Regions from separate parts of the Streptosporangium sp. NPDC049078 genome, predicted to be linked through region 2. Evidence: riboswitches for the same ligand, from Rfam matches in the RefSeq annotation. Region 2 holds a riboswitch; the other holds the start of a gene.
What was found. A riboswitch is a leader RNA that binds a small molecule or an ion and turns the genes downstream of it on or off. The one in region 2 is predicted to bind glycine.
Positions count from the first base shown of each region.

Region 1: linked by a shared signal. The riboswitch ahead of gcvP (aminomethyl-transferring glycine dehydrogenase) and the one ahead of gcvT (glycine cleavage system aminomethyltransferase GcvT) in region 2 are both predicted to bind glycine.

Region 1 covers NZ_JBEZEL010000017.1:194,573-202,839, forward strand. Annotated here, with positions in the region: gene AB0B90_RS28485 (tetratricopeptide repeat protein) at 1-308, opposite strand, end outside; gene gcvP (aminomethyl-transferring glycine dehydrogenase) at 444-3,299, opposite strand; glycine riboswitch at 3,479-3,571, opposite strand; gene AB0B90_RS28495 (MerR family transcriptional regulator) at 3,587-4,207, opposite strand; gene AB0B90_RS28500 (bifunctional nuclease family protein) at 4,352-4,822, opposite strand; gene AB0B90_RS28505 (MerR family transcriptional regulator) at 4,902-5,579, opposite strand; gene AB0B90_RS28510 (FHA domain-containing protein) at 5,579-6,091, opposite strand; gene AB0B90_RS28515 (mannose-1-phosphate guanyltransferase) at 6,466-8,267, opposite strand, start outside.
Region 2 covers NZ_JBEZEL010000015.1:100,926-109,192, forward strand. Annotated here, with positions in the region: gene AB0B90_RS25735 (hypothetical protein) at 141-2,369, opposite strand; gene AB0B90_RS25740 (L-serine ammonia-lyase) at 2,511-3,887, opposite strand; gene gcvH (glycine cleavage system protein GcvH) at 3,960-4,349, opposite strand; gene gcvT (glycine cleavage system aminomethyltransferase GcvT) at 4,346-5,437, opposite strand; glycine riboswitch at 5,471-5,565, opposite strand; glycine riboswitch at 5,566-5,664, opposite strand; gene AB0B90_RS25755 (gamma-glutamyl-gamma-aminobutyrate hydrolase family protein) at 5,738-6,433, opposite strand; gene AB0B90_RS25760 (3-oxoacyl-ACP reductase) at 6,581-7,348, opposite strand; gene AB0B90_RS25765 (aldehyde dehydrogenase family protein) at 7,363-8,267, opposite strand, start outside.

The sequences.
Region 1 (8,267 bases), on a different contig from region 2:
GCGGCCTGCCAGGCGGCGCGGGCCTGCTCCGCCAGGTCCTCCCTTTCGAAGCTCCCCGCGAGCAGGCAGGCGGCCTGGGCGGCGAACTCCGGGTGCCCGGTCGCCAGCGCGGTGCGCGCGGCCGCGCGGGAGCCCGGCACGTCTCCGCTCTCCTCGAGCACCACCGCGAGCCCCACCGCCGCCTGGGCCCTGTCGGGTTCGTCGGGATCGGCGACCAGCTCAGCGAAGATCGTGGCGGCGCCGTCGAGATCGCCCGACTCGGCCAGTCTTCGCGCGGCGTCCAAGGGACGGGTGTCCACCTCAGGCATGCATGATCCTTCCGGATACGGAGACGCCCCGAGCCTAACGACTCGGGGCCTCGTCCGTCCCCCCGCATTCCCGGCGGATATCACGGTTCGCGTGGGTTTCCCGGCTCTCGCGCGATGTCCACGAGGCCGGCGGGATCAGTCCTCGTACGCCTCCAGGGGAGGGCAGGAACAGACCAGGTTGCGGTCGCCGTAGGCCTGGTCGATACGGCGGACCGGCGACCAGTACTTGCCCTCGCGCACCGACGGCAGCGGGTAGGCCGCCTCGGTGCGGCTGTAGGGGTGGGCCCACTCGTCGACGACGAGGCTGTCGGCCGTGTGCGGGGCGTTGCGCAGCGGGTTGTCGGTCCTGTCGTACGCGCCGGAGGCGACCTTCGCGATCTCCTCGCGGATCGAGATCATCGCCTCGCAGAACCGGTCGAGTTCGGCCAGGTCCTCGCTCTCGGTCGGCTCGATCATCAGCGTTCCCGCCACGGGGAAGGACATGGTCGGGGCGTGGAAGCCGTAGTCGATGAGGCGCTTGGCCACGTCGTCGACCGTCACCCCGGTCTCCTTGGTGATCTGGCGCAGGTCGACGATGCACTCGTGGGCGACGAGGCCGCCGCGGCCGGTGTAGAGGACCGGGTAGTGGGGGCTGAGCCTGCGGGCCAGGTAGTTGGCCGACAGGATGGCCTGCTCGGTCGCCGCCTTCAGGCCGTCGGCGCCCATCATCCGGATGTAGGCCCAGGAGATGGGCAGGATGCCCGCCGAGCCGTACGGCGCGGCCGAGACCGGGCCGACCGCCGTACCCTCACGCAGCGGATGGCCGGGCAGATAGTCGGCCAGGTGGGCGCGGACCGCGACCGGGCCGACGCCGGGGCCACCGCCGCCGTGCGGGATGCAGAAGGTCTTGTGCAGGTTGAGGTGGGAGACGTCCGCCCCGAACTCCCCCGGCCTGGCCAGGCCGACCAGCGCGTTGAGGTTGGCGCCGTCGACGTAGACCTGCCCGCCGGCCTCGTGCACCAGCTCGCAGATCCGGACGATCGTCTCCTCGTACACGCCGTGCGTGGACGGGTAGGTCACCATGATCGCGGCAAGCTGCTCGCGGTGCTTGTCGATCTTCGCGACGAGGTCGTCGAGGTCGACGTTGCCCTTGTCGTCGCAGGCGACCACGGCCACGCGCATGCCGGCCATGACGGCGCTCGCGGCGTTGGTGCCGTGCGCGGACGAGGGGATCAGGCAGACGTCGCGGCCCGACTCTCCGCGCGCGGTGTGGTAGGCGCGGATCGCCAGCAGCCCGGCGAACTCCCCCTGCGAGCCGGCGTTCGGCTGAAGCGACACGGCGTCGTAGCCGGTGACCTCGGCGAGCCAGCGCTCCAGCTCCCCGATCAGCTCGATGTGGCCCGCGGCCTGGTCCTCGGGCGCGTAGGGGTGCAGCCCGGCGAACTCCGGCCAGGTGATCGGCTCCATCTCGGTGGTCGCGTTGAGCTTCATGGTGCAGGAGCCCAGCGGGATCATCGACCGGTCGAGCGCGATGTCCTTGTCCTGGAGCCTTCGCAGGTAGCGCAGCATGGCCGTCTCGGAACGGTGGCTGTGGAAGACCGGGTGGGTCAGGTAGTCGCTGACCCGCGCCAGCGCGGCGGGCAGCGCGTCGTGGGCGGCGGCGTCGAGGTCGGCCAGCACGGCGCCGCTGATCTCGAAGGCGGCCAGGACCTGCTCCAGGTGGAGCGGCTCGGTCTTCTCGTCGCAGGTGACGCCCACGTGGTCGGCGTCGACCAGGCGCAGGTTGACGCCGTTCTCGCGTGCCGTGGCGACGATCTCCTCGGCGCGGCCGGGCACCCTGGCGAGCACGGTGTCGAAGAAGGTGTCGTGCACGACCTCGACACCGCCCTGGCGCAGGCCCTCGGCGAGCACGACGGCGTGCCTGTGGGTGCGCCGTCCGATCCTGCGCAGGCCCTCGGGGCCGTGGTAGACGGCGTACATGCCGGCGATCACGGCGAGCAGCACCTGCGCGGTGCAGATGTTGCTGGTGGCCTTCTCGCGGCGGATGTGCTGCTCACGGGTCTGGAGGGCGAGCCGGTACGCGGGGCGTTTGTCGGCGTCCTGGGAGACGCCCACCAGGCGGCCCGGCAGCTGGCGCTGGAGACCGTCGCGGACCGCCATGTAGGCGGCGTGGGGGCCGCCGAAGCCGAGGGGGACGCCGAAGCGTTGCGAGGATCCGACGGCGATGTCGGCGCCGAGCTCGCCCGGCGCGGCCAGCAGGGTGAGGGCGAGCAGGTCGGCGGCGGCGACCACCTGGGCGCCGCGCGCGTGGGCGGCGTCGGCGACGGCGCGGAAGTCGCGGATCCTGCCGCTGGCGCCGGGATACTGCACGAGCACCCCGAAGCACTCGGGAAGCTCGGCGGTGAAGTCGCTCTCGACCAGTTCGATGCCGAGCGGCTCGGCGCGGGTGCGCAGCACCGCCTTGGTCTGCGGCAGCGCGTCGGCGTCGACCACGAACACCTTCGAGGGGCCGCGGCCGGCGCGGCGGGCCAGGGTCATCGCCTCGGCGGCGGCGGTGGCCTCGTCGAGCAGGGAGGCACCGGCGACGTCGAGGGCGGTCAGGTCGGAGACGACGGTCTGGAAGTTGATCAGGGCCTCCAGACGGCCCTGGGAGATCTCCGGCTGGTAGGGCGTGTACGCGGTGTACCAGCCGGGGTTCTCCAGGAGGTTGCGGCGGATGACGCCCGGAGTGATCGTGTCGTGGTAGCCCAGGCCGATCATCGAGGTGAGCACGGTGTTGCGCCCGGCGAGGACTCGAAGCTCCGCGAGGGCCTCGGACTCCCCGGCCGCCGGGGGCAGGCTCAGCCGCCCCGCGGAGCGGATCGCCTCGGGCACGGCCACCGCGACCAGGTCGGCCACGGAGGCGAATCCGACCGCCTCCAGCATGCGGGTCTGGCCGGCGTCGTCCGGCCCTATGTGGCGGGTGGAGAACGGCAGGGAGCCGAGTTCGCTGAGCGATGACAGGTCGGTCATGGTGAAGCCTCCCGGGACGGGGTGGAGACCGGCGCTGGGCGCGGGCGTATGCCTGGTCTCCCCCTCTGTCATCACGACCGTCTCACGCGTCGTGACCTGAGAGCTTCACCTACCCGTGACGGGAGGCTTGCACCGTCGGTGAGTCGCGCCTGGCCGGCGCGCCTGCTTTCCAGAGTTGCCTCGTCCGTGCGGTACCGGGTGCCTGAGAGATTCCGGGGAGGTTGCTCCTTCGGCGCCCCGCTCGCTGTCGGGGTCTCTCCCGCACAGGGTCAGCAGCGAGTCCGAGTTTACCCGGTTCGTCGTGCTCTGCGACGGCGGGCCAGCTCATCGGCCTGATGATCGCCTAAAGGGCCCTCGCTCGACTCCGCACGTTCGCCGGGCAGATCCGCGAGGGAGCCCTCCACCTCCTGCCACACCCGTCCCAGTGCTATGCCGAAGACTCCCTGGCCGCCCTGGAGGAGGTCGATCACCTCGTCGGGCGAGGTGCACTCGTAGACGCTCACCCCGTCGCTCATCAGGGTGATCCCGGCCAGGTCGTTGACGCCCCGGTCGCGCAGGTGCTGCACGGCGATGCGGATCTGCTGGAGGGAGACGCCGGTGTCGAGGAGCCGTTTGACGACCTTGAGCACCAGGATGTCGCGAAAGCCGTAAAGGCGCTGGGAGCCGGATCCGTGGGCGGCTCTCACGGTGGGCTCGACGAGGCCGGTGCGCGCCCAGTAGTCGAGTTGCCGGTAGGTGATGCCGGCCGCGGAACAGGCCGTCGGGCCCCGGTAGCCGATGTCGGCGGGCACCTTCACCGGTTGCCCGTCGAACAGCAGACCCTCTTCACCCGCGCGCTGACGTGCCGACTGGCGCCGTTTCGGGTCATCCTGATCGGCGTTTCTACCCTCGCCGCTGCTGACCGCCACGCGGACCTCCGGCTTTCTCTCATCCCACGGCCTGATCTGGGGGTTTACGCACGGCCGCAGGGTTCACATGCACCGTAGGACTGGGGCCAAGTCCAGTCAACGACCCCACTCGGCGCGTCGTGAAGCGTAAATGCACCGAAATTCCTACCCCGCGCGGCCGAAGTCCTCGGGCGTGATCGTGTCAAGGAACTCCCTGAACTTCTCCACCTCGTCCTCCTGGTCGTCGGGGATGATCACCCCCGCCTCCCGGACCACGTCCTCACTCGCGAAGATACGTGCGCCGGTGCGAAGTGCCAAGGCGATCGAGTCCGAGGGACGCGCGCTCACCTCCACCCCGTTGGAGAACACGAGATCGGCGAAGAAGATGCCGTCGCGCAGGGCGACGATGTTGACCGTGCTCAGCCGGACTCCGAGCCCTTCGAGCACGTCACGGAACAGGTCATGAGTGAGCGGCCGGGGTGGTGGTTCCTCGGCCTGGGCCATGGCGATCGCCGTGGCCTCTGTCATGCCGATCCAGATAGGCAGGTAACGCTCCCCATGCGTCTCTTTCAACAAGACGATCGGCTGGTTGGAGGGCATTTCAACTCGAACGCCCACGACCTCCATCTGCAACACGGGCTGCTCCGTCTTCGCTGGATTCCGACCGGTTTGTTCAACGTAACACTCGTGGGGGTACGAGTGCCTGGTCAGGCTCTCACCGACCCAGAGCCCCACGCACGCCGGAACGCAGCAGCGAGGCGTGCAATTCCAGCAGCAGGCCGGAAATCTCCCTCGCCGTCTCGTCGGCCTGGTCGATCGCGCCCGGCCCGCGACGGCGCAGCAGCGGGGCGACGGCCTGCTCCACCAGGCCCGCCTCGCGCTCGGCCGCGGCCTTGACCGCCCTCAGGTGGCGGGCGCGCAGGCCGAAGGCGGCGAGGGCTCCGACGCTGCGGGCCACGGCCAGCGCCTCGGCGTCGTAGTAGCGGGCCACCGCGGCCAGCAGGCCGTAGTCCTCAAGCTCGGCGAGGGTCTCCTCGTCGAGCTCGGCGGCGGCGATCAGCTCCTCGCGGGTGAGCCTGAGCTCGGGAGGCGCCTCGTCGGGGACGGCGCGCGGCCGGGCGGCCGGGCGCTCCTCGCGATCGGCCGCCTCCAGATGATCCTTGATCACTCGCAGCGGCAGGTAGCGGTCACGCTGCTCGCTGAGGATGTAACGGAGCCGCTCGACGTCGGCGTAGCTGAACTTGCGGTAACCGGAGGGACTGCGCTCCGGCTCGATCAACCCCTCGCCCTCCAGGAAACGAATCTTGGAGATGCTGACGTCGGGGAACTCGCCCTGCAGGAGGGCGAGCACCTCCCCGATGCTCATGTGCGCACGAGCGGCCTGCGAGCTCATCATCCTCCAGCGGCGCCGCGGGTGAGGAAGACGAGGCGGAACTTGCCGATCTGCACCTCGTCCCCGCCGTACAGCGGGACCTCCTCGATGCGCTCGCGGTTCACGTACGTGCCGTTGAGGCTGCCGACGTCACGGACGGTGAAGACCCCGCCGCCGCGCCGGTAGAACTCCACATGACGGCGCGAGACCGTGATGTCGTCGAGGAAGATGTCGCTCTCCGGATGGCGGCCCACGGTGGTGAGATCGCTGTCGAGCAGGAACCGGCTGCCGGCGTTGGGGCCGCGCATCGCGACCAGCAACGCGGTGCCCGGGGGCAACTGCTCGACGGCCTGCCGTTCGGCGAGAAGCGTCTCACCTGTCTCCGCCTCATATGCCTCGATCCCGGAGAGGGAGATCGTCGATGTGCTGTCTCCGGCGGTCTCGGCTTTGGTAAGCGGCGACCCGCATCGTGAACAGAAACGGGCATCCTCAGGGTTGGCATGACCGCACTGCGTGCAGTAGACGCTCGGCATCGATCGGCTCGGCCTCCTACCGCGAAGACGCGGCAACGGTGCTCAGTGATGCGCGCCTCGCTTCTTCGCTTCTCAAGTGTTTTCTCGGACTGCGAATGCCGCAACATACAGTGATGAGGCGCGAAGGTCAAGGTTGACGCTGAACCGCGGGTACGGTCGGTGACAAAGTTACAGTGGGGCACTGTCTCCGGTCCATGGCGCCGCGCTGTGTTTTGTCGCGACCCCTCGCCCCGAGCGCTCATCCTCCTCCCTGCCCGCCCGGCTTTCCCGCTCCGCTCGGCTCACGGTCCTCGCTCACGACCTGCTCCTCTCCCCCGGTGCCCGGCTGGGCCCAGCTGCGCCCGTCTGTGCCCGTCTGTGCCCGGCTGTGCCCTTCAGCCGCCCGCGGCGTCCTCGACCACCCGCGCCCAGTGCTCGATCAGGGTCTGCGCGGAGTCGACGTCGAAGCCCTCGGCCCACAGGTGGGTGACCGCCTCCGTCGGGTCGGGCAGCACCAGGGCCCAGCTGCCGTCCTCGGCGACGACCCGGACCCCGTCGGTGGTGTCGATGCGGTAGTGCTCGGCGGCCTCGATGACCGAGCGCATCACCGCGCCCTTGGCGGCCCACGGGGTCGGCACGGTCCGGCGCAGCAGCTTGGCCTCGGGGATCCTGGCGTCGATCTGGCTGAGCGAGAGCCTGGTCCTGGCGACCAGGCCCAGCAGGCGCAGGAACACCGCCAGGCCGTCCACCGTGGGCCCGAACTCGGGCACGATGAAACCTCCGCGCCCGTCGGCCGCGAAGATCGTCTCCGGCCCTCTGGCCGCGGTGGTCAGCGCGTCGATCGCGGTGGAGGTCCACTCGGCCTGCACGCCGTGGAACCTGCAGACCTGCTCCGCCACCCGGGTGGTGGTGACCGGCAGCGCCACCCTGCCGCCGCGCCGCTCGGCGGCGACCAGGTCGAGCACGACCAGCAGGGCGCGCTCCTCGCTGATCAGCTGGCCCATCTCGTCCACCAGCGCGACCCGCTCCCCCACCGGGTCGAAGCGCACCCCGAAGGCCGCCCTGGAGGAGCTGACGAGCTCTGAGAGGCGCTGCAGATCACGGCGGCGCTCGGCGAGGGTCTCGGTGGGCGAGGCGTCGTCCAGCCGGTTGTTGACGGTCAGCACGTCCACCCCGACCCGGCCCAGCAGGCTGGGCAGCACCAGCGAGGAGGTGCCTCCCGCGCAGTCGACCACGACCTTCATGTCGACGTCGCGCACCCCGCTGATGTCGACCAGGCGCAGCAGCTCGTGCGTGTAGTCCTCCACCGCCCTGGCCGGAAAGCTCAGCTCGGCGATCTCTCCGGGGAAGGCGCGGCGGAACTCCTGCCGGGAGAAGACCCGGTCCAGCTTGCGCTGGGCCGCCGGGGACAGGTCCGCGCCGTGCTCGTCCATGAAGACGATGTCGACGCTCTGCGGGTCGCCGGGGGTGGTGCGCAGCGCGATGCCGCCGACGGCGTTCTCCCTGGCGGTGTGGAAGCGGGCCACCGGGAGCGGGGACGCCTCCAGGTCGAGCACGTTGATCGCGCTCGCGTTCAGGGCGCTGATCACCGCCCGCTTCAGTGCCCGCGCGGCACGGGAGGAGTCGCGGGAGGTGATGACCGAGGCGCCCTTCTTCAGGGTGGTGGCGTACGCGCTGGCCAGCCGTACGCACAACTCGGGGGTGATCTCAACGTTCACCAGCCCCGACACCCCCCGAGGGCCGAACAGGTTGCGCTGGGCGCGCGGCTCCCAGATGACGCTGTTGTTGATCACCGCCCCGGCCTCGATGGTCTTGAACGGGTAGATCTTGACGCCGGAGGAGATGTACGCCTCGGCCTCGATGATGCACTCGTCTCCGACGACGGCGCCCTCCTCGACCCTGGCCGCGGTCATCAGGTCGGTGTTCTTGCCGATCACGCAACCGCGCAGGTGGGCGCTGGGCCCGACGTAGACGTTGTCGTGGACGACCGCGCGGTGCAGGAAGGCTCCCTCCCTGACCACCGCGTTGCTGCCGAGCACGGTGTACTCGCGCAGCTCGGCCCCCGCCTCGACCTTGGCGTAGTCGCCGATGTAGAGGGGGCCCTTGAGGACGGCGTCGGCGTCGACCGAGGCCCCCTCGGCCACCCAGACGCCCGGCGAGACCTCGAAGGCGTCGATGTCGACCTTGACCCGCCCCG
Region 2 (8,267 bases):
GCGGTGACCTGCCGGGACAGGCGCCCGGTGCCAGGCTCGTGCCCCGAGGGTTCCCCGGGTGGCTGGCCGCGCATCCGTTGCCGGGCTGGCTGGTCGCGCTGCTGCTGGTGACGCTCGCTCTCGCGGCGCTGCGGTGGCTGCTACACGCCCTGGGATGGGGACGGTGGGGCAGGCGGACCGGGACGGGGACCGCCATGCTTGGAGTCGCTCTTAAAGAAGTCGAAGGGCTCACTCGTGTCCGCGTCAGGTACGTACGGCACGAGCGGCTGCGCATCGGGGTGGGCTGCGCGCCCGCGACCGATGTCGGCAGACTCGTGTCCCGGCTGAACAGAGACGCGGTGGGGAAGGTCCGACGGGCGCTCGGGGAGGTAGAACTCGGCGTGGTGGTTCGCCTTCACGTTCGCCGCCGCTGACTCCCCGTACTCCGGCGAGCCTGCCGCGCCTCCGTACGCCGACCGCTCACTCGCCCTTTCGTACGCCGACCGTTCGCCTGTCCCCCCGTACACGGGCCGTTCGCCCGTCGCCCCGTACGCCGGCCGTCGCTCCGGCTCCCCGTAGGCCGGGCGCTCACCCGTCCCTCCGTACACCATCCGGTCCGCCGTGTTTCCGTACGCGGGTGTCTCGCCCGTCGTGCCGTGCCCCGGCCGGTCCGCCGCCTCGCCGTACGAGGTCCTCACGGACGTGCTCTCCTCGGGAGCCCGCCCGTCGTACGACCCGTGCGCCGTCTCGTCGAAGGGGCTCGCGTACACCGGTCGCTCGGCCGTCGCGCCGCGCGAAGGGGCCTCGTCGCCGGGTCCCTCGCCCGAAGACCCCTCGTCCGCTCTCCCCGCCGCGACCTCGGCCGCGTTCTCAGCGTTCCCTGTGTTCCCTGTGTTCCCTGTGTTCCCTGTGTTCCCTGTGTGCTTCTCGTGCCTGACGCCGAAGGCCAGTCCGGCGGCCAGGCAGAGCAGCGGGAGGGCGGGGACGACGTAGCGGTGGTCGAAGGCCGCGATGAAGGGCGGCAGGATCAGCAGCATCGTCCCCGCCGCCCAGGGCAGCAGCACCGCGCCGCCGAACCTCCGCAGCCGCATCAGCACGCCGACCAGGCCGACCAGCAGGATCACCGCGAGGTACGGGCCCCGCACGAAGCCGTACTCCTGGTAGTCGCGCAGCAGGCCCGCGTAGGGTTCGGCCATCGTCGGCGCTCCCGACGAGCCCTGGTAGGCCACGGTCAGCTGCTCTGCGGTCTTGCCCTGCGAGGCGGCACCGGAGGTGAAGGGCCGCACGGTGTCGGGGAAGACGTAGGCGCTCTGCGGGCCGGGAGCCGGGTAGACGCGCCGGGTCCAGTCGAAGATGTGGGCCGCGTCCTCCAGGCCCGCCCGCAGGAAGTCGAGCGGCTGGGCCATGATCGCCTGGGTGGCGAAGGCGCCCGCGAGGGCGTCGCGCTCGGCCCAGCTGCCCTTGACCTTGTTCAGCGGCGACTCGCCGTCCCAGATGTAGACGGGTGGCGCCGCGCGCTGCCCCAGCGGCTCGACGGGGCACAGGGCCGCCTCGGGGCCGGTCGGCTGGATCGCGGCGCAGTCGGCGAAGGTCATCGTCCGGGCCCAGAGGAAGGTGTTTCCCCTGGTCAGAGCGAAACTGCCGTGCTCGGCCCTGAACCAGGCCGCGTACGAGCCCAGGCCGATCGCGGCGGCGAGCGTCGCGGAGAGGACCGCCCGCCACCCGGCTCGGCGGATCACCATGCAGACCAGCGCCACGGCGATGAGCGGCAACCCGATCGTGCGGGTGACGGTCGCCGCGGCGAGCAGCGCCCCGGCCAGCGCGGCGACCCACGCCGCCGGGCGTCGCCGCCACAGCAGCAGCGTGACCGCGAGCACCGCGAGGAACTGGAAGAGCAGGTCCGCCATGACGAGGTGTTCGAGCTGGATCTGGTAGGCGTCGAACAGCACCGGCAGCGCGGCGAGCGTCGCACCCCACCCCGGCAGCCCGCCCAGCCTGCGCAGCAGCAGGTAGACGCAGACGGCCACGGCCAGTCCGAGCAGGTGCTGCACCGCGACCACCGCGGGGATGCTGGACAGCGGCTTGAGGATCCACAGGAACAGCGAGTAACCCGCGGGACGGGACTCCAGGGGGCGGGGGGCGAGCCCGGCGTTCAGGTAGACGAAGGAGTCGGCCCAGAACCACAGGGCGGGCCGGTAGCCGAGCATGGCGAGGAGGCGCAGGCCGCCACCCGCGAGCAGGGCGGTGATGAAGAGCCAGTGCGACCCGAGGAAGCGGAGCGCCCGCAGGGAGCGGGAAGGAGTCTCCGGAGCAGGAGAGCGGCGGGAGCGGCGGGAGCGGCTTGCCGGGGGCGTTCCCGTGACCACCGCGACCTCCCGAATCCCGCGCATGGCCACCCAGCATAGGCGTGGGATCGGAGGAGGCTGCACGTGATGCGAAATTTGGTAGCGATCGAGTTGTATGTCGTCAAGGTTCCGCAGTCCCGAGTCTCCCGCGCGCCCGTCAGAGGCCCCACCGCCCAAACCCCGGGGTCAGCACTCGATGACGTTCACCGCGAGCCCTCCCCGGCTGGTCTCCTTGTACTTGTCGAGCATGTCGCGGCCGGTGTCGCGCATCGTCTTGATGGCCTTGTCCAGCGAGACGAAGTGGCGGCCGTCGCCGCGCAGCGCGATCCTGGCGGCGGCGATGGCCTTGATCGAGGCGACCGCGTTGCGCTCGATGCACGGGATCTGCACCAGGCCGCCGATCGGGTCGCAGGTGAGCCCCAGGTTGTGCTCGATGCCGATCTCGGCGGCGTTCTCGACCTGCTCGGGGGTGCCGCCCATCACCTCGGTGAGCCCGGCGGCGGCCATCGAGCAGGCCGAGCCGACCTCGCCCTGGCAGCCGACCTCGGCGCCCGAGATGGAGGCGTTCTCCTTGAACAGCACGCCGATCGCCCCGGCGGTGAGCAGGAAGCGGATCACGCCCTCGTCGTCGGCGTCCTTCGTGAAGCGGTCGTAGTAGGTGAGCACGGCCGGGATGATGCCCGCGGCGCCGTTGGTGGGCGCGGTGACGATCCGGCCGCCGGCGGCGTTCTCCTCGTTGACCGCGAGGGCGAAGAGCGAGACCCAGTCCATCGTCTGCAGCGAGTCCTTTTCTCCCGACTCGCTGCGCAGCTGCCGGTGGAGCTGGTGGGCGCGGCGGCGGACCTTCAGTCCGCCGGGCAGCATGCCCTCCTTGTCGATGCCGCGCCGCACGCACTCGCTCATGACCTGCCACAGGACGAGCAACCGGTCGCGAACCTCGGCCTCGGTGCGGCCGAACGCCTGCTCGTTCTCCAGCATCAGCCCGGAGATGGACAGCCCGGTCTCCGCGCACTGGGCGAGCAGTTCGGCGGCCGTGGTGAAGGGGTGGGGCAGGACGGTGTCGTCGGCTTTGATCCGGTCGGCACCGGTGGCGTTCTCGTCGACGACGAAGCCGCCGCCGACCGAGTAGTAGACCTTCTCGCGGACCGTCTCGCCGGACTCGGACAGGGCGGTGAAGCGCATTCCGTTGGGGTGGCCGGGGAGCGAGATCTTGCGTTCGAAGACGAGGTCCTCGCCGATGACGAAGGGGATCTCGCGCGAGCCGTACAGGGAGATGGTGCCCGACTCGCGCATGGCGGCGAGCCGTCCCTCGACCGCGTCGACGTCGACGAGCTCGGGCTTCTCACCGGACAGGCCGAGCAGCACGGCCTTGTCGCTGCCGTGCCCCTTGCCGGTCAGGCCCAGCGAGCCGTACAGGACGGCGCGCACCCTTGCCGTCTTCTCCAGGAGCCCGTCCTGGTGGAGGCCGCGGGCGAACTTGTGGGCGGCGGCCATCGGGCCGCCGGTGTGCGAGCTGGACGGGCCGATTCCGATCTTGAAGAGATCGAAGACGCTGATCGTCATCTGAATCCTTCCAGCGTGGACGGCCACGCGCGCCCTCCGGCGCGCGTGACCGTGACGCGAGGGGGGAAAGGCTTAGGACTCACCCGAGGTGAGCGCGGCGTACTCCTCGGGCGACAGCAGGTCGTCGGCGGAGCCCTCAAGACGTACGCGGAACAGCCAGCCCTCACCGTAGGAGTCGCTGTTGACCAGCGAGGGGTCGTCCACGACGGCCTGGTTGACCTCCACGACCTCGCCGTCGACCGGCGCGAAGATGTCGCTCACCGACTTGGTCGACTCGACCTCGCCGACGGCGTCACCGGAGGCGACCGTCGCGCCGACCTCGGGCACCTGCACGTAGACCACGTCACCCAGCGCCTCGGCGGCGTAGGCGGTGATGCCCACGGTGAGGGTGAGGCCGTCATCGATGCCGGAGATCCACTCGTGTTCCTTGGTGTAGTGCAGGTCCTCGGGAATGCTGCTCATTTTTTCCTCCTGTAGAAAGGCAGTGCGACGACCTCGACCGGCTCGTGGCTGCCCCTGATGTCGACGGCCAGTCCTGACGACAGGCCGTTGTCCACGTAGGCCATCGCGATGGGCCTGCCCAGTGACTGGGAGGGCGCCCCGCTGGTGACCTCGCCGACGACCGCGCCGTCACCGGCGACCACCACCGGATACCCGTGCCGGGGCACCCTGCGGCCGGTCGCGACGAGGCCGACCAGGCGGCGGGACGGCGGGACGTCCTTGAGGGATTCGAGGGCGGCCCGGCCGACGAAGTCGCCCGGTTTGTCAAACCTCACCACACGGCCCAGCCCGGCGTCGAACGGGGTCAGGGCGGCCGACAGCTCGTTGCCGTACAGCGGCATCCCGGCTTCCAGCCGGAGGGTGTCGCGGGCGGACAGGCCCGCGGGGATCAGGCCGTGCGGCGCGCCCGCCTCGGTGAGGGCGGCCCAGAGCGGCTCGGCGTCCTCGGCCGCGACGAACAACTCGAAGCCGTCCTCGCCGGTGTATCCCGTACGGGCGACGAGGGCCTCGCGACCGGCGACGACGGCGGGCAGACCGGCGTAGTACCTGAGCCCTTCGAGGTCGGCGTCGGTGAGCGAGCCCACGATCTCCGCGGAGCGCGGACCCTGGACCGCGACCAGCGCGTACCGCTCGGAGCGGTCCTCCACCGCGGCGTCGAAGCCCTTGGCGCGGCCGGTCAGCTCGGCGGCCACCCGGGGGTAGTTGGAGGCGTTGGCGACGACCATGAACTCGGCGGGGGCGAGCCGGTAGACGATCAGGTCGTCCAGCACGCCGCCCTCGGCGTCGACGATCATCGTGTAGCGGGCGCGGCCGGGCTCCAGCGCGGAGAGGTGGCCGACCAGCGCGTAGTCGAGGGCTTCGGCGGCCTGCGGCCCCGTCACGAAGATCTCCCCCATGTGGGAGAGGTCGAACAGGCCGGCCGCCTGGCGGACCGCGTTGTGCTCGGCCGACTCGCTGCCGTAGCGGAGCGGCATCAGCCAGCCCGCGAAGTCGGTCAGCGTCGCGCCGAGGGACTCGTGCACGCCGCGCAGCGGCGTAGGTCGGGACATGTGCGCACCTCAGACAAGGGACAGATGAGAGCATCCTCCCCCTCTGTCGTGGGTGCCTGAGAGTTTCATCCGGGTTTTACCGGACTTTCACCTTCGGCGAGGTCGTGGGACCTGCTTTCCAGAGGGCACCTACCCGCACGGTCCTTTGCCTTGAGAGGTTCGCGGGGAGGGCTTGCTCCTTCAGGGGTCCTGGGCTGGGTGTCAGGACGCTCTCCCGCACGGGATTCATCGGTGTCATCGGCCAGCCTAACCGCCCGCACCGGCCGAGCGAAATCCCCTCGCGGCCCCGATCCGTGCCGGTCAGGGGGCGGCGTGCCGGACCAGCGCCTCGAACAGAGCCGACTCGTCGTCGGTCTCGGGGTGCCACTGGACGGCGACGGCGAAGGGGTGGCCGTCCACCTCCACGGCCTCGACCGTGCCGTCCTCGGCGTGGGCGGTCACGGTCAGGCCCTCGGCGAGCCGGTCGAGGGCCTGGTGGTGGTAGTGGGCCACCTCCACGGTCTCGGTCCCGAAGATCTTCGAGGTGTGGCTGCCGGGGGCGAGCCGCACCGGCATCCTGCCGTAGTGGCCGGGGGCCGGGGCGTGCCCGGCGTGGCCGACCACGTCGGGCAGGTGCTGATGGAGGCTGCCGCCCAGCGAGACGTTCAGGATCTGCATGCCCCGGCAGATCCCCAGGAAGGGGGTGCCCCGCTCCAGCGCCGCCTCGACCAGTCCCAGCTCGGCGTCGTCGCGGAACGGCCGGACGTAGCCGGTCCGCTCGTGCGGCTCCCGCCCGTACCGCTCGGGGCCGACGTCACCGCCTCCGGCCAGGATGAGCCCGTCCAGGCGTTCCACCAGCGCCGAGGGGTCGCCCGCCGGGGGCAGGATCACCGGCTGCCCGCCCGCGCGGGCCACGTGGTCGACGTAGTCGTACGGCAGGAGCGCGGTGGTCGTCTCCCAGACGGTGAAGCGCGCGGGCTCGACGTAGCAGGTGATGCCGATGACGGGACGGGACATGATCTCTTTCTTACGCGGACGCCGGGGACATGGGAGATGGGCCCACGTCCTCGCACGTTATCGGGGCCGGGGTATGGCCTGGGCAAATCCCGCCACCGCCGGTCGCGAAGGTGGCGGGGCGAGGTCTGCAGCGGGTCTACAGCGGGTCTACAGCGGGGTGACGTACGCGCCGGAGATGCCGCCGTCCACCAGGAACTCCGAGCCGGTGATGAAGCTCGCGTCGTCCGAGGCGAGGAACGCCACCGCGGCGGCGATCTCGGACGCCTCGGCGAAGCGGCCCACCGGGATGTGGACGAGCCGGCGCTGCGCCCGCTCGGGGTCCTTGGCGAACAGTTCCTGCAGCAGCGGCGTGTTCACCGGCCCCGGGCACAGCGCGTTCACCCGGATCCCCTCGCGGGCGAACTGCACGCCCAGCTCGCGGGACATGGCGAGCACCCCGCCCTTGGAGGCGGTGTAGGAGATCTGGCTCGTCGCCGACCCCATCACGGCGACGAACGACGCGGTGTTGATGATCGACCCCTTGCCCTGTCGCCGCATGTACGGGATGGCGTGCTTGCAGCACAGGTAGACCGAGGTGAGGTTCACCTCCTGGACCCGGCGCCAGGCGTCGATGCCGGTCTCCAGGATCGAGTCGTCCTCGGGCGGCGAGATGCCCGCGTTGTTGAACGCGATGTCCACGCTGCCGTAGGTGTCGAACGCGGTCTGGAACACCCGGGCGACGTCGTCCTCGTCGGTCACGTCGGCCCGCACGAACAACCCTCCGACCTCCTCGGCGGCCGCCGGACCGGTCGTCTCGTCCAGGTCCACGCACACGACGCGGGCGCCTTCCGCGGCGAACCGGCGCGCGGTGGCGAGGCCGATCCCGCTTCCGGCGCCGGTGATGACGGCGACCCTGTCCTGCAAACGTTCCTGCAAACGCAGCATCGCTTCTACTCCTCGGAAATGAAGACGTTCTTGGTCTCGGTGAACGCTGACAGGGCGTCGGGACCCAGCTCGCGGCCGAGGCCCGACTGCTTGAAGCCGCCGAACGGGGTCCAGTAGCGGACGCTCGAATGCGAGTTGACGCTGAGGTTGCCCGCCTCCACCGCTCTGGCGACCCGGAGTGCCCGGCCGACGTCGCGGGTCCAGATGGACCCGCTCAGGCCGTACGGGGTGTCGTTGGCGATCCGTACGGCGTCCGCCTCGTCGTCGAACGGCACCACCGACACCACGGGGCCGAAGATCTCCTCGGTGAACGCCCGGTCGCCGGCCGACCGGGGCGTCAGGACCGTCGGCGGGAACCAGAACCCCGGCCCCGACGGGCACACGCCCCGCAGGTGGGGCGGCTCGGTGACGAAGGAGGCCACCCGTTCCCTGTGCTCGGCGCTGATCAGCGGGCCCATCTCGGTGGCCTCGTCGCGGGGGTCGCCGACTCGGACGTTCAGCACCGCCTCGCCGAACCGCGCGAGGAACTCGTCGTGGACCGAGCGCTCGACCAGGATCCGGGAGCGCGCGCAGCAGTCCTGGCCCGCGTTGTCGAACACCGCGTACGGCGCGGTCGCCGCGGCCTTCTCCAGGTCGGCGTCGGCGAAGACCACGTTGGCGCTCTTGCCGCCCAGTTCCAGGGTGAGCCGCTTGACCTGTCCGGCGCAGGTGGCGGCGATCTGCTTGCCGACCTCGGTCGAGCCGGTGAACACGATCTTCGCCACCCCCGGGTGCTCGACCAGCCGGGCACCCGCGACCTCCCCGGCCCCCGGCAGGACCTGCAACACCCCCTCGGGCAGGCCGGCGGCCAGGGCCAGCTCGGCCACCCGCAGGGCGGTGAGCGGCGTCCACTCGGCGGGCTTGACGATCA